DNA from 3 places in the Thalassolituus oleivorans MIL-1 genome. Region 1 is predicted to be linked to each of the others. Evidence: predicted binding sites of a transcription regulator. Region 1 holds the regulator's gene; each other region holds the start of a gene.
The links. The regulator sigma-54, encoded in region 1, starts transcription at its own class of promoters, with help from an activator protein. The targets are predictions, from matches to a motif close to TGGCACNNNNNTTGCTNT.
Positions count from the first base shown of each region.

Region 2: the regulator sigma-54 is predicted to act here: its motif matches at 3,392-3,409, upstream of TOL_RS07075 (glutamine synthetase III family protein).
Region 3: the regulator sigma-54 is predicted to act here: its motif matches at 3,843-3,860, upstream of TOL_RS07020 (CmpA/NrtA family ABC transporter substrate-binding protein).

Region 1 is NC_020888.1:3,252,919-3,258,376, forward strand. It holds gene TOL_RS14935 (KpsF/GutQ family sugar-phosphate isomerase) at 1-295, shown strand, start outside; gene lptC (LPS export ABC transporter periplasmic protein LptC) at 295-864, shown strand; gene lptA (lipopolysaccharide transport periplasmic protein LptA) at 848-1,441, shown strand; gene lptB (LPS export ABC transporter ATP-binding protein) at 1,422-2,147, shown strand; gene TOL_RS14955 (RNA polymerase factor sigma-54) at 2,282-3,787, shown strand; gene hpf (ribosome hibernation-promoting factor, HPF/YfiA family) at 3,827-4,129, shown strand; gene ptsN (PTS IIA-like nitrogen regulatory protein PtsN) at 4,134-4,592, shown strand; gene rapZ (RNase adapter RapZ) at 4,614-5,458, shown strand, end outside.
Region 2 is NC_020888.1:1,572,886-1,578,343, reverse strand. It holds gene recC (exodeoxyribonuclease V subunit gamma) at 1-1,159, opposite strand, end outside; gene TOL_RS07085 (NADAR family protein) at 2,022-2,492, opposite strand; gene TOL_RS07080 (DMT family protein) at 2,656-3,003, shown strand; gene TOL_RS07075 (glutamine synthetase III family protein) at 3,609-5,458, shown strand, end outside.
Region 3 is NC_020888.1:1,556,791-1,562,248, forward strand. It holds gene TOL_RS07005 (hypothetical protein) at 1-336, opposite strand, end outside; gene TOL_RS07010 (ABC transporter ATP-binding protein) at 397-1,248, opposite strand; gene TOL_RS07015 (ABC transporter permease) at 1,258-2,262, opposite strand; gene TOL_RS07020 (CmpA/NrtA family ABC transporter substrate-binding protein) at 2,335-3,720, opposite strand; gene TOL_RS07025 (CmpA/NrtA family ABC transporter substrate-binding protein) at 4,205-5,398, opposite strand; gene TOL_RS07030 (ANTAR domain-containing response regulator) at 5,391-5,458, opposite strand, start outside.

The DNA.
Region 1 (5,458 bases):
AGTCACATCGAAAGGTTTGGGCATGACCACAGTACAAGATGACAATGGCGGTTTAGCCGGTATTTTTACCGATGGCGATTTACGTCGTGCTATCGACCAAGGCGTAGACATCCGTGCCTGCTCAATGAGCGATATAATGACGGCTAATTGTAAAACAACGACGCAGGGCATCTTGGCAGCTGAAGCATTGAAAATCATGGAAGACAATAAAATTAACGCCTTAGTAGTAAAAGATGAACAACGTACTGTGGGCGTTGTCACCATGCACGATATGCTACGCGCAGGCGTTATCTAATGCGTAAACGTTACTTGCTGCTACTGTTAACCTTGATATTTGGCTTAGCCTTAATCGCGGTTGATCGCTACACCCAAGAGCTAAATCAGCCCTTGAGTGAACAGCAAAGTAACGAAGCCGATTACTATGGAGAGACGCTACTCAACTGGCACTATGGTGTGGATGGTAAACTTGGGCAGACCTTTCGAGCCCAGCGTTCAGATCACTATCCCCTAATAGGCGTGACCCGTTTTTTCGCACCTATGATTACCACGCGAGATGATCGTGGCCAAATCTGGCAAGTCACCGCCAAAGAAGGGTCGCTAAAAGACGACGAGCAAGTTATTCGTTTTAACCAGACAGTACGGATCGAGCCCATAAATACTGGCGAACAAACAACCGATGCCATGCTGATTGAAACCGAAGCATTAACCTACGATATTCGTGAGCAAATTGCAGCGACCGATTTACTGGTCACCATGACAGGGCCGGGTAGCCGCGCGACCGCAACAGGCATGACTCTGGATGTTAACCGCCAGCGCATGGAACTGAAAACCGGGGTAAAGACTATTTATGTACCCGAACAATAAGCACACCAACACTATGAAAAACAGCGCCCGTGCGTTATTTATTTTGGCCGTGAGCAGCATCAGTCAGCTAGCACTTGCGCTACCCGATGACTGGCAACAAGAAATGACCATATTATCCGACCGCGCAGAAATCGACCGCAAAGCGGGTACGGTTATCTACGAAGGTAACGTCATTCTGACTCAAGGCACGTTGCGTATTGAATCCGACCGATTGATGATTTTACGTAGCGGCAACACGCTCGAAAAAGCCGTAGCCGAAGGCAATAATGGGGAACCAGCGCGCTATCAACAACAAGTGACCGCTGGTAAACCTATGACTCGCGCTCATGGTGATCGGATTGACTATTTTGCCGCGCGCCGCCAAGTTACACTGACCGGCGACTCGCAATTAGAACAAGATGGCAACCTATTTAGTGGCGAGCATATCGTCTACGACATGGACAAAGAAACCGTCAAAGCCGACGGCGGCACACGCAACGACAGCCAAGCTACGCCAGACAGCGGCTCTTCTGGCGATCGTCGTATTAAAGTTATTATCCAACCGCAACAGGCCACTGATGAAAACGCTGAAAGCTGAACACCTAGCGAAAAGTTACAACGGCCGTGAAGTGGTAAAAGATGTATCCATGTCGGTACACAGCGGTCAAATTGTTGGTTTGCTTGGCCCTAACGGGGCAGGCAAAACGACCTGTTTTTATATGATCGTTAATCTTGTGCAAGCCGACAAAGGACGTATCAAGATCGACGACGAAGACCTGAGCCACCTGCCTATGCATGGGCGCGCGCAACGAGGAATCGGTTACTTACCCCAAGAAGCCTCGATTTTTCGTAAGCTCAGCGTGGCCGACAATATCCTCGCAATTTTAGAAACGCGTAAGGATCTAAATCGCAAACAACGATTAGAGCGCCTTGAAGGATTGCTCGATGAGTTCCACATTCAGCACATCCGCGCAAGCTTAGGCATGTCGTTATCAGGAGGCGAACGTCGACGCGTAGAGATAGCTCGCGCATTAGCTGCAGAGCCATCTTTCATCCTACTGGATGAGCCATTCGCAGGGGTTGACCCCATTTCCGTATCCGACATCATGGATATTATTCGGCAGCTGAAAAACCGCGGCATCGGCGTACTGATCACCGACCACAATGTGCGTGAGACCCTCGCCATCTGTGAAAAAGCCTATATTGTCGGTGGGGGCCATATCATTGCGGAAGGCACCGCAGAAGAAGTTTTAGCGAACGAACAAGTGCGAAAAGTTTACTTGGGTAACGATTTCCGCCTTTGATTCTAGCCCCCTCATCAGGCTATGATCGAATCAATCGGGTTTCGTGCTTGCAAGATAGATTCCATAAGCACAGGCTTAGCCTATAATGCATAAACACTATTTTTCTGCCGTAGATAGGTAATCGTTAAGTTTCCATGAAAGCGTCTCTCCAGTTAAAGATGGGTCAGCAACTGACCATGACCCCTCAGTTGCAACAAGCCATCCGCCTACTCCAGCTGTCCACCTTGGACTTACAGCAGGAGATTCAGGAGGCGCTCGACTCCAATCCGATGTTAGAAACGGATGAGTACGACGATCCGAATCCTGAGGTAGAAGCACACCGTGGTGAAAAAACTGAACAAGAACAAAACGAAATAGATCACGAAGCCCGAGAGCGTTCTGAAGACAATCACACGCTCGATGAACAATGGTCTGACGATAAAATTCCAGAAGATCTACCCAACGACAGCGAATGGGAAGATACCTACCAAACCACTGCCAGCGTTTCCTCCAGCAGTGGTAGTAGTGGCGCAATAAACGACGATTTCGATTACGACTCTCGTCATGCCACCACCGATAGCCTACAAGACCATCTTTTGTGGCAGCTTAATCTCACTCCGATGAGTGATACCGATCGCGAAATCGCCTTAATGCTGATTGATGGCACCGACGACGATGGCTACTTACACACCACTGTCGACGATATTCTCACCAGCCTTGATCCAGCATTAGAAGTTGAAGAAGACGAAATCATGGCAGTGCTGCATCGTCTGCAGCAATTTGATCCTGCCGGTGTGTTCTGTGTCGACTTGCGTGAATGCCTGTTACTACAATTGCAGCAGCTACCAGAAGCAACGCCTTGGTTAGCAGAAGCCAAACTCGTGATTCGTGAACACATCGAGTTACTCGGCAGTCGTGATTATCCAACGCTGATGCGTAAAGCAAAATTAAAAGAAGAAGCGCTCAAAGATGTGCTGCGCTTAATTAAAGAACTCAATCCAAAACCGGGCTCAGGCATCTCTCCTGATCAATCTGAATATGTCATTCCCGATGTTTTAGTGCGTAATATTCGTGACGAATGGCGAGTCGAACTCAACCCCGAAATCGCACCGCGTCTGCGCGTCAATGCCGATTATGCGTCCTTAGTTCGCCGTTCCGATAACAGCACCGACAACGCTTTCCTCAAAGACCACCTGCAAGAAGCTCGCTGGTTCATTAAAAGCTTACAAAGCCGCAATGAAACCCTACTCAAGGTGGCAACTAAGATCGTCGAATATCAGATCGAGTTCTTCGAAGAAGGCGAAGAAAAAATGAAACCACTGGTTCTGCACGACATTGCCGAAGCCGTGGGCATGCATGAATCGACAATTTCTCGTGTTACCACGCAGAAATTTATGCACACCCCTCGTGGTATTTTTGAGCTGAAATATTTCTTCTCAAGCCACGTCAGTACCGATAGCGGTGGTGAATGTTCATCTACCGCAATTCGTGCCATGATCAAAAAACTAATTTCTGAAGAAAATGCCCGTAAGCCATTAAGCGACAATAAAATCGCGGCATTACTAGGCGACAAAGGCATCCAGGTCGCGCGCCGTACCGTTGCTAAGTACCGCGAGGCCATGATGATTCCGCCCTCTAACGAGCGCAAACAGCTTATCTGACGATCAACAACGAGCCAGTAGACAAAAAGGAGACTGGGCATGCAAATCAATATCAGTGGTCACCACGTAGATGTAACCGAAGCAATGCAGGGATACGTTGAGGAAAAGATGTCAAAGCTGACACGTCACTTTGACAACATCACTACCGGACAGGTTACTCTGACCGTTGAAAAGGGCCGCCAAGTAGCGGAAGCAACCATTCACGTTACAGGTACAGATATCCATGCCAAGTCAGAGCATGATGATATGTATGCTGCCATTGACTTAATGACTGACAAGCTCGATCGACAAGTGTTAAAACACAAAGAAAAAACAGTCGCGCGGCTACACGGACAAGGCTAACTCCATGACACTTCGCATTGACGATATCCTCTCACCAACACACACCTTGGTGGACGCAGAGGTATCCAGCAAAAAAAAGTTGCTGGAATTCCTAGCAGGATTGGTCGCTGAATCCATCAGCGATAGCTCAGCGGATGAAATCTATGAGCGACTACTCGGACGCGAACGTCTGGGTAGTACCGGCATAGGGGAAGGCATTGCCATTCCCCATTGTCGGTTGCCTCAGTGTGAACAGGCCTTTGGCGTGCTATTACGCCTTGCCGAGCCAATCGACTTCGACGCCATTGACGGCAAACCAGTAGATTTGGTGTTCGCACTCTTAGTACCAGAAGAAGCAACGGAAGAACATTTGCAGGTATTGGCAATGTTGGCCCGTAATTTCAATGAAGAGTCGTATCGCAGTGCATTACGTTGCGCTCCGGACAATCGTCAACTATTCCAGCGCGCAGCCGCCGGAACTTAATACCACAAGGAATGTAGGCCCATGCGTTTGGTAGTGATTAGCGGCCGATCCGGCTCAGGTAAGTCCAGTGCACTGCATGTACTGGAAGATCTCGGATTTTATTGCATCGACAACCTACCCATTGGTCTACTTCCCGCCCTTGCCGAACAAGCCAACGGCAATGAAAAGCTCACCCAAATTGCCGTAAGCGTTGATGCTCGCAATCTTGCTCATGCGGTTGACCGCATCGAATTAGTGTTACGCGACCTCCCGCACGACCATTACAAGCTCGATGTGGTTTATCTCGATGCCAGTGAAAAAGTCTTATTGCAACGATTTAGCGCCACGCGCCGAAAACACCCTCTTACCAGTAAGAAGATCTCACTAGCAGAAGCCATTGAGCAAGAAAAAGAACTGCTCGATCCGCTGGCTAACATGGCCGATTTAACGCTCGATACCACGCATATGTCGGTACATGAGCTGCGCAGCTTAATTCGATTACGTGTAGCCGATAAACGCGACGGCGATATGTCGATCCTGTTTGAATCCTTTGGCTTTAAGCACGGTATTCCCATCGATGCCGACTATGTATTCGATGTCCGCCATCTACCTAACCCCTACTGGGATGAAAGTTTGCGGCACCACACGGGGTTAGAGCAGCCGGTACAAGCGTTTTTGAGTCAGTACGATGACGTCAAAGATATGCAACAAAGTATTAGTGAATTTATGCAACGCTGGATGCCGCGTTTTGTTGATGCCAACCGCAGCTACATGACCATCGCCATTGGCTGCACAGGTGGTCAACATAGATCTGTGTATATGGCAGAGCAACTGACAGCAGAATTCCAGCAATATTATCCCAACGTGCAAGTTCGTCACCGTGAACT
Region 2 (5,458 bases), 1.7 Mb from region 1:
CACTTAACCAAGCCAACAATTGATCGTGTAAACGCTGCACTTCGCGCAAGGCACTGTGCCCAGCAACAAATTGCACACTGGTATCGTTAGCCGCCACCACTTGCTTAAACTGACTGTGCGTTAACGCCTCTTCGCCATAGGCCAAGGCTTGGCGATCAAATAATTCTAAAATATCCGCCTGTACTTGCTTGAGCATTGTTAGCCCAGTAGCGGCGGGATCAACCCAAGCTTCCACATCGGTAACGCGGCCATCCTCCGCGCCATCGTGAACTAAGGTTAAAAAATCTCGACCCAAACGGCCCCACGAGGCTAATAACGGATTACCACGTTCTAAATACTCTGCGGCCTCCGGCTGCTGGCGCAAAATTCGGGCTTGGCGGCGATCATCAACAATATCGCCCCAGAAATTACGGCAAGGATTAAGCAAAAAGAAATGCACGTCGATATGATCCGAAATCGCATTCAATACCTGCCAATACGACCCCGGTAAGGCAGCAATACCAAACACAAACAGACGCTTCGGCATAGACGCTAAGCGTTCTGGGTGTTGCCCTACCAAATCGCTGAGCTGCTCTAACAAGCGCGCGCGGTGATCTAGGCTATTGCCCAAGGCTCTAGAATCAGCAACCAAAGCGCGCCATAAATGCGGCTGCCACGGCTGCGAACTGACATCGGTATCATCGACCTTATCGTCGCCGCGCTCCCACGCCAGCAGCCAATCAGGTCGATAAACCAAATATTGATCGAATACGTCGGCAATTTTATGCGCTAACTGATAGCACTTAATGCCTTGTTCATCGTGCTCTAGATAATGCTTAACCGGCGCAAATAAGCCGCCATGCTCAGGATCACTCACCAATGCCGGCAGCAGACGCATCAACTTCCAAGCCATTGCCTGCTTATCAAAATGCGAACGTTCGGGAAGCTCAGGCTTTAACTGGTTAAATACTGTCCAGACGTAAGACGACGGCAGCGGGAAATCGACCTGCGCCGCAATGCCCAAACCATCGGCCAACTGCAACTTCAACCAATGCGCCATACCCTGACTCTGCACCAGAATCGCCTCCCGCGCCAAAGGACTAGGCGGCTGCTCGCGCATCAGCGCAAGCATAATGCCCTTTAGAACATCGAGATCATTGGAATGATAAAGCCGAAACATACAATCCTTGAGGTATTGGACATGAGCCATAAGTGCATAAACAAGGCTTTAGATTACCAGAATTTGACCGGGATGAAGACCAATCAATACACTTGGCAAACAACTCCAAGTGATCACTCAAAATCAACTGGGGCCAATCTGAAAGTTGATCTTAATTGCCGCGCCTGCAGCGAATACCTACTATGAACATATCGGGTTTAGTTATAATCCGCGCTGTTGGGTATTAGAACGCGACGCTTGTATTAAAAACTAAAAAATTAAAATGGTACTTAATCAATGGATTCACTAATAGATTCCCAAGAAATCCTTAAACTCTTCAAGAACACGATTGGATATGTTTTTTGCATCATTCTTATCTTTGAAGGCACTAAACGTATATTCCTAAAACCAAGACGTAGATATTCATTTCTTCTTTTATCTCTTGGGATTTCATACGTAATGATCTCCAGCACAGCTTATTTTCACTATGCGAATAAGTTTGAAAAGGTATCGAGACCATCAGATAAATTTAGTCTGAATCCTAACATCCCCGAGGACTGGAGAGCCGAATCACCCCCAGACGAGCGAGAAAATTACTCGAAAATAATGGCGAGATTTTACTATAATGAAACAGGCTCTTTGATCAATTACGTCGATCAAACCGGAACTTGGAGGCCGTATTGCCCCACCGATGATGATGTAAAAATGAGAGATGTAAATATAGAGTATAAATTTAAGTTAAAAAACCTAGAAAATAGTTACCGTAAAGCTGCTTGGAACTTGATAATAACGGCCATTTTCTCTGCTTTATTTGGATTTTTAGCCTCCAGAAAGATGATCTAACGCTAATCATCAAAAAGTGGGAGATCTGTTTCACTCCCGCTCATATGCTCGCCTTCTCTGCCAGCAACTTTGCCCTAATGCCCATCAGCAATTTACCAAATTCATTGTCACCGCGCATATCGCGGCCACCGCCCCAGAAGTAGTCGTACTGGCTGACTTCTTTAATGGCTAGATCGCCAGAATTCAGCAGCACTTGTGCCACATCCGGATGGGTACGGCATTTGATGTAGGTGCCGCGGGTCATGTAGGTGACGCTATTCTTTTTCCAGTTTTTGCGTTTTTGGTGTTTTCTACTTTTGCCTAGTTTGGATGCTTCAGCCGGATGAGACGCCTGGCGGATTTGTTCGCGATACTCGGCATCGTCGAACTTCATGGCTTGGTAGTAGTGCTCTACCGAGGGCCATTCAAAACCATCCAGCTCAAATGCATGTTTAGAATATGAGGCTAACGGATGGGTGGCATCATCGCGTGTTAGGGTCAGTAGATTTTCATCTTGTCGATCAAAAAACATAGCGCGTTTCCAAATAGATCTATAGCAGACGAGTATTATATAGACTTCTTATTGGAAGTATTCAGTCATTAGGCGTTTTCGAAAAGATCGATATATTATCGGTTGAGTATTGATCAATTGAGTGGTTAATTAACGGTTTCTTGCCAAGCGTCATTAGTCAACCATGAACCCAATTCTCATCTCCATCGGCCTGCTCTTGTGCAGCAATGTATTTATGACCTTTGCATGGTATGCCCATTTAAAAGAACTCAACAATAAGCCGTGGATTATCGCTGCCCTGGTAAGCTGGGGAATTGCTTTACTGGAATATCTATTTCAAGTGCCTGCCAATCGCATTGGCTATACTGTTCTAAGTGTTGGGCAGCTAAAGATCATTCAAGAGGTTATTACTCTTACGATCTTTATTCCATTTTCCGTTATGTACTTAAAAGAGCCTTTAAAGCTAGATTATCTTTGGGCTGGTATATGCTTGTGTGGCGCAGTGTACTTTATGTTTCGGGATAAATTATAAGCTGACTACCATCGACTCTTTAGCCCTAAAAGACCTTAGCTTTGAAGAAATCTGCATTAGACCAATCACTATCTATACAGGGCGTTTTTGCTTCTGATGTGGGCCCACCCGCACTCATGCTAAAGCTCGATGACCTAGGGTACCACCCAACATCCATATGGCAGCAGACAACCCGATTGGAGTTTGCTTCATTGGCGTCAGAATTTTCTTCTCTTCTGATGAATATTAGGTGAGGAAAATAAAAAAACATTTATAATCGCACTTTCAAACGCAATAGGTTTGATGCCGTATGTAGCCGTCAGTTTGGCCACTATAGACTTACGGAGTTGAGAGGACAGACTTACTGACGTTTGTAGTCTAGAGTTGCTTGAAGTAACACTGTACTATTTTGCACATCATAGGCATTTTGTACTTTCAACCATTCAGATCGTAAGTGTCAGTACTAGGTTTGCGCTTTGACTACATTGCGATCTACACCTAAAGCACCAAATCCAGCCATTGGTTCAGTTATTGCAAATACAGTACAGCACTTGGCCTATTGAGCTGTATATCGGCCACAACATGCAAAAATCCACACATAAAAGATGATTCTTCAGGGGAAGTATATGAGCGGTAGTCAATCTCGTTTTAACGCAATTGCAGACATTAACAAAGCAGTACCATTTGAAACCAAAATGACTGATTCGCTGAAGAAAATCTGGGCAACCGATGTTTTCAGCATGGCGCAAATGGAAGAGTCGCTATCTAAGTCTGCCTATAAGGCTATGAAGAAAACGGTTCAAACAGGCGCTGCCTTACCTAACGACGTAGCCGATGACGTAGCGGCCGCAATGAAAGATTGGGCAATGGCCAAAGGTGCAAAATTTTTCTCGCATATTTTCTACCCAATGACGAACGCTACTGCTGAAAAACACGATGGTTTTATCATTACCAATCCAGAAGGCGCTGCGATCACCGAATTCTCTGGCAGCTTACTGATTAAAGGCGAGCCTGATGGTTCATCGTTCCCGAACGGCAGCCTACGCATGACCAATGCCGCGCGTGGTTATACAGCTTGGGACCCGACCAGCCCTGCCTACATTATGCATACGCCTAACGGCGCTGTGCTGATGATTCCTAGCGTATTCATGTCTTGGACTGGCGAAGCACTGGATAAAAAAATCCCCCTATTACGTTCTAACGCCGCTATGAACGCCGCAGCACAAAAAGTGCTTACGCTGATGGGTGAAGAAGAGATCGCAACCCTGAACTCAAGCTGTGGTGCCGAACAAGAATACTTTTTGATCGACGAACGATTTGCCAATGCACGCCCCGACATCCTATTGGCAGGACGCACCTTATTTGGTGCTTCACCAGCAAAAGGTCAGCAATTTGATGATCATTACTTCGGTGCAATTCCTGAGCGTGTTCAAGTTTTCATGCAAGACTTCGAAGATAAACTGTATCGCTTAGGTATTCCCGCCAAAACGCACCACAATGAAGTGGCGCCTGGTCAGTTTGAAATTGCGCCTTACTTTGAATCCGCCAACATTGCATCCGATCACCAGCAATTGTTAATGACCCTGATGAAAACTACGGCTAAGAAGCATGGTTTTTTCTGCCTGCTTCATGAAAAGCCATTCGCGGGCGTCAATGGTTCGGGAAAACACGTTAACTGGTCTGTCGGTAATGCCACTCAAGGTAACCTACTCGATCCAGGCAGCACGCCAAACGACAACCTAAATTTCTTGCTATTTTGTGGCGCAGTTATTCGTGGCGTGCACAAGTTTGGTCCGTTATTGCGTGCCGTTATTGCTTCCGCTTCCAACGATCATCGTTTAGGCGCAAACGAAGCGCCGCCGGCGATTTTGTCGGTTTACTTAGGCGACCAATTAGAGAAAGTATTCGACGACATCAAAACGGGCGCTCTGCATGTGCCTAAGAGCGGCGGTCTAATGGATCTTGGCTTGGCGCAAATTCTTAAGTTTGAACGTGATCCGGGCGACCGTAACCGCACATCACCATTTGCCTTTACCGGCAACCGTTTTGAGTTCCGTGCAGTGGGTTCATCGCAATCCGTTTCTGGCCCTCTGGTCGCGATGAACACTATGCTGGCAGATTCACTAGAATGGATCGCTGAAAAGTTAGAAGCTCAATTAGAAAGTGGCAAAGACAAAGCCGCTGCGGCTTTTGCCGTTATTAAAGAACTGATGGAATTACACAGCAACGTGATTTTCGGTGGTGACGGTTATTCCGCTGAATGGCATAGAATGGCGGTAGAAGAACGCGGCCTAAGAAATGCGCCAACCACTGCTGATGCATTACCAGCGCTGAAAGAGAAAGAAGTGGTCGAGCTATTCTCAAACACTGGCGTACTGACACCAACAGAATTGGCAAGCCGTTTTGAGGTTTATGCTGAGCAATACGTTCTGTCGGTTGAAGTAGAAGCTAAGCTGGTCATTGAAATGGCAACCAC
Region 3 (5,458 bases), 1.7 Mb from region 1:
GTTGGCATAGCTGATTTGGGCGCGGTTCCATTCACGAACTTCAGGGTCAGCAACCGTATCAAAACCGGCTGTTTCTGGAGCGTAGTTATCAATCATAGCGTTGACAACTTCATATTCAGCTAGAAATTTGAAGCCAGAAAAATCTTTGCTTTCATATCCAAAAGCAGTATCTGCAATTAAGGCGTTAGCTGTTTTGCTGGCGCCGTTATCTTGATCTGCAGATTCAAAACGGGCCGTTACGTCAGCGTAGAATTTGCCATCGCTAATAGCATCAGCGAACGTTTGGCTAGCTGCTAACCCCAATGCAATAGCAAGTAATGTTTTTTGCGCTTTCATGGCATTCTCCTTTATCGAAGCCTGGTAGTTCTGAGTTTTTAAGTTTTAGTTTTGGATTTTTTAAGCAACTTTTTCTGCTGCTTGTTCTTTTTCGGGTTCTTTTGCCTTCTCTACGGGCATTGAATCGTCGACCTTTCTTTGTTTTTCGTAGAGGAAGCTCAATACTTGCTGGCGATATTTGTTATAGGTTGGATCATCGGCCAGTTGGATACGATTACGTGGGCGCTCTAATTCGATATTTAAAATCTCGCCGACTGTTGCAGAAGGACCGTTGGTCATCATGACAATGCGATCAGACAGCAATACAGCTTCATCAACGTCATGGGTGATCATGATGACGGTGCTGTTTAAATCTTTTTGGATTTCCATTAGTGAATCTTGCAAATGGGCGCGGGTCAGAGCATCGAGCGCTCCGAAAGGTTCGTCCAATAGCAAAACACTGGGTTCCATTGATAGAGCACGGGCGATACCAACGCGCTGCTTCATACCTCCAGAAATTTCATCTGGACGTTTGTGCATGGCGTGCCCCATGTGTACTAAGTTAAGGTTGTGTTCAATCCACGCCTTCATTTCAGCTTTAGATTTTTTACCTTTAAATACTTGCTGAACCGCTAGTTCCACATTTTGGTAAGCCGTTAACCAAGGTAAGAGTGAATGGTTTTGGAACACGACCGCACGTTCCGGGCCCGGCTCGTTTACTTCTTTACCTTCTAATACAACACCGCCTGTCGTTGCTTGATATAAACCTGCAACAATATTGAGCACAGTCGACTTACCGCAGCCTGAGTGGCCAATCAGTGATATGAACTCACCTTTTGCAATTTTTAAGTTCACATTTTGTAGTGCACAAAATGGTCCTTTTGGCGTTGGAAATTCAATACCAACTTGAGTTAATTCGAGTAATGGATTCATGATATTTCCTTAACGCAAAGTGGCTGATTTGTCCCAAGATACGCTGCGCTGAATTCTCAGCATGACGCGATCAAGGAAGAAGCCGATTAAACCGATGGTGATGATAGCGACCATAATTCGGCCTAATGAGTCGGAGCTGCCGTTCTGGAATTCGTCCCAAACGAACTTTCCTAAACCGGGATTTTGCGCCAGCATTTCTGCCGCGATCAGTACCATCCACGCAATGCTTAGCGATAAGCGCAGGCCGGTAAATACCATAGGAATCGATGCCGGAATCGCAATTTTACGTACATGAGTTATCCAGTTCAGACGAAGTACTTGGCTCACGTTCACTAAATCTTTAGGAATGGTTGCTACACCAAATGCAGTATTAATAACGGTTGGCCACAGGCAGCACAGCATCACGGTGACAACGGAGGTAATAAATGATTTTGGTACAACAGGATCGTCAGTAACGTATAACGCGCTAACAACCATAGTCACCAGTGGTAACCAAGCAAGCGGTGATACGGGTTTGAAAATTTGAATAACGGGGTTGAAGGCGGCGTGCAGGTTTGCACTTAAGCCGATAACAATGCCCAGTGGTATGGCTAAAATAGACGCTAGTAAAAATCCGCTTAATACGGTGACTAGGCTAGTACCAATTTGATCTATATAGGTGTTTTTACCGGTGTAATCGCGGATTTTTGGTACATAAGTTGGGTCGTCTTTTACACGTTGTGCGTTGCGCTCTTCTTGGCGCTCATAAAATGCTTCCGCACGTTCACGTTCAGCAAAATGTTCTGCCAATAAGTTCTTCGATTGCTCTAACACTTGCGCTGGGCCAGGAAACTTACCGAGTGACGTGTCGATACTGTTAGCGGCGGCTGACCATAGCATTAAAAATACTAAAATACCGACCAGTGGAATACCGATTGTTTTGGTAATGAGTTGCACGTTTTGAGCAACGTTCTCACCTTTGGCGACTTTCACGAACGGCTCTAACCAGGCAATGTTCGATAGCGCAATGTTCATAATTCTACTCCTTGGGTGGGCGAGCCGTATGGCTCGCCCGGTCTTCATGTCTAAAGCGTTATAATTAACAACTTACGGTTTTTCGTTGCCTTTCAAGCCAATCTTAAATTGGTCGATATAAGCGTTTGGTGTTTTACCGTCGTAAGTAAGTCCGTCGATGAAATCGACTTGCGCAGGTTTAAATCCAGATTCAGTGGCAAAGTCTGGGAAGTCGGCGACTTTTAATTTGCCTTCTTTAATCAGTTCTTTTGCTGCTGTTGCATAGATATCTGGACGATAAACTTGCTTCGCAATATCCATGTACCAGCTATCTGGTTTTTGTTCAGAGATTTGGCCCCAACGACGCATTTGAGTTAAGTACCAAATGGCATCTGAGTAGTAAGGGTAGGTGGCGTTATAACGGAAGAATACGTTGAAATCAGGCACGTCACGCTTGTCGCCTTTTTCGTATTCGAAGGTACCTGTCATGGAGTTCGCAATAACTTCATAATCCGCGCCGACATAGTTCGGTTTAGACAGAATTTTTACTGCTTCAGGACGGTTGGCGTTGTTGTTCTCGTCTAGCCAAGCTGCTGCACGAATCAATGCTTTCACAACGGCTTTATGAGTGATTGGGTATTTTTCTGCCCATTGTTTGCTAACACCGAATACTTTTTCTGGGTTATTTTTCCAGATTTCGTAATCGGTAATAACGGGTACGCCAATACCTTTAAATACAGCTTGTTGGTTCCACGGCTCGCCTACACAGTAGCCATAAATCGTACCGGCTTCCATGGTGGAAGGCATTTGTGGTGATGGCGTTACGGATAGCAAAGCATCGGCTTTAATTTTGCCAGAAGTGTCGCCTTTTTCAGGAGCATAATAGCCCGGGTTAATACCACCAGCCGCTAACCAATAACGTAGCTCGTAGTTGTGCGTTGATACTGGGAAAACCATACCCATGTTGAAAGGCTTACCTTCCGCTTTGTATTTATCAACAACTGGCTTAAGAGAATCAGCTTTAATTGGGTGAACTGGCTTGCCATCGGCTTGCATAGGAACATGGGGTTTCATTTGCTCCCAGATGTCGTTAGAAACAGTAATTGCGTTACCGTTTAAATCCATGCTGAAAGCGGTAATGATGTCGGCTTTAGTGCCGAAGCCAATAGTGGCGCCCAAAGGCTGGCCCGCGAGCATGTGAGCACCGTCAAGCTGACCATCAATTACTCGGTCTAATAGTACTTTCCAGTTTGCTTGTGCTTCTAATGTTACATACAAGCCTTCGTCTTCGAAGAAGCCTTTTTCATAAGCAATCGCTAGAGGAGCCATATCGGTTAATTTAATAAAGCCGAATTTTAGTTCTTCTTTTTCTGGGTAGTCTTTCGCCAACGCATAAGGTGATATCAGCGTCGCCATGCCTGTTGCTAATACGAGCGCGCTCTTAATGAACGTGCGACGTAGTGTTTTTGTTCCCCGCATTGTGCTTCCCCTTTTTTGAAACCAAAAAAAAGGCGCTTATGACGTAATAATTACGTAATAAGCGCCTTTGCTTGTATTTGTGTCTAAAAGTTGGATTTCGCCGTTGAGATCCTGAAATACCTAATACAAAGCTTGTGCCAACTTTTTAATCCCTTAATAAATGGAATGAAATCGGCTTTTTAATTAATGTTTGCACCATATAAAATCAATAATGACAGATAGTAATCTGATATGAGCTAGGATGGTGCACGCACGCGAGTGACATTGGTTGTCATTATTTGCGCTAAATAAGGGCGAGCGCGAAGGGTGGGGTTTATTTGTGGTGCATTATATTTGGGTTAGGGAGGTAGTGTTTTGGTTTGAGGGGTAAATAAAAAATCGCGATAAGATCCGCTCTTACTTATAAAGAGTCGTAAGAGCGGAGCTTAACTAAATGAGCCGATTCAAACTTGTAGGAGCGACACTTTTTCGTGATTCATCTTTGTTAGCGATATTTAAAGCCGGTTGCGCCCATTGCCGTATCGTCCAGTTCCCACGCTTGTTGAATATCAAAACGTAATTGATGCGAAGTTGGTGGCAAAGCCTGATCGGCCAATGCAGCCCGGTAGGTAGCGGTTGCGTAGCATTCGTTAACGATGGCGTCATTATCCAAATTATCGGCCGCCCAGCTCCAGCGCTGCATTTGGCTTAAAAACCATTGTCCGTGTTCTGGCCATGGATAATTGGCGTGGTAGCGATTAAACACGAGCATATCATCGACTTGAGTTGCTGGTTGACGCTTACGGTAGACAAACTTACCCGATAGAGCAGGTTGTACAGCATCCACCGGTAAATGAATGTGCTTGGCGAGTAGTTTTGCCGCGTCGTCGCGATTCGCATCGGCCCATGCACAGGCTTGGTACAGTGCTCGAATCATAGAGTTAAGCGTATTGGGATTATCATTCGCCCACTGTTGAGTGGTGCCTAGTACCTTGTCTGGCGCGTTGCTCCATAAATCAGGCCCAGAGACTAAACACTCACCAACACCCCGTTGAATAGCTACTGTGTTCCACGGCGCGCCAGCAAAAAAGCCGTCAATATGTTGTAACGCTAAGTGATCCACCATTTGTGAAGGGGGCAGTACAACTAATTGCACATCACTATCGGGATTGATTCCTGCACTGGCCAACCAATCTCGTAATAGAAAATTATGAATAGAGAAGGGGAAAACAATCGCGAAAATCAGTGTTGGTTTATTCTCGGTTTTGCGCTGGGATATAACGGTTTTTAGCGCGTCGAGTGCCTGCTTTGCGTTGCCACTGATATCACGTATGTCTGTCGCTGCTAATTCGGCGGCGAGGTTATTAGAGATGGTAAACGCATTGCCATTCAAACCCATGGCGAACGCTGTTTGCATCGGCTTGCGCAAACCGCCAATGCCTAAGTGGGTGGCTAATAACATAGGTGCAAGCATTTGTGCCGCATCTAAGTGGCCGACGAGTACTTTATCGCGAATATTGGCCCATGATACTTCTTGCTGCAATTCAACGCTCAATCCTTCGCGAGCAAAGAATCCCATTTCGTCAGCGACGAGCAGGGGAAGGCTATCGGACAAGGGCATATAGCCGATTTTTAAATTCGGTTGCTCAAGTCCTGATGTTGCTACGTTGTTTTTGGTCATTGCTTGTTGCTCAATCATTAAACAAGTTCATTACAGAGATGATGTTCTTCGCAACATCCACCATGCGCTGCCCGCGAT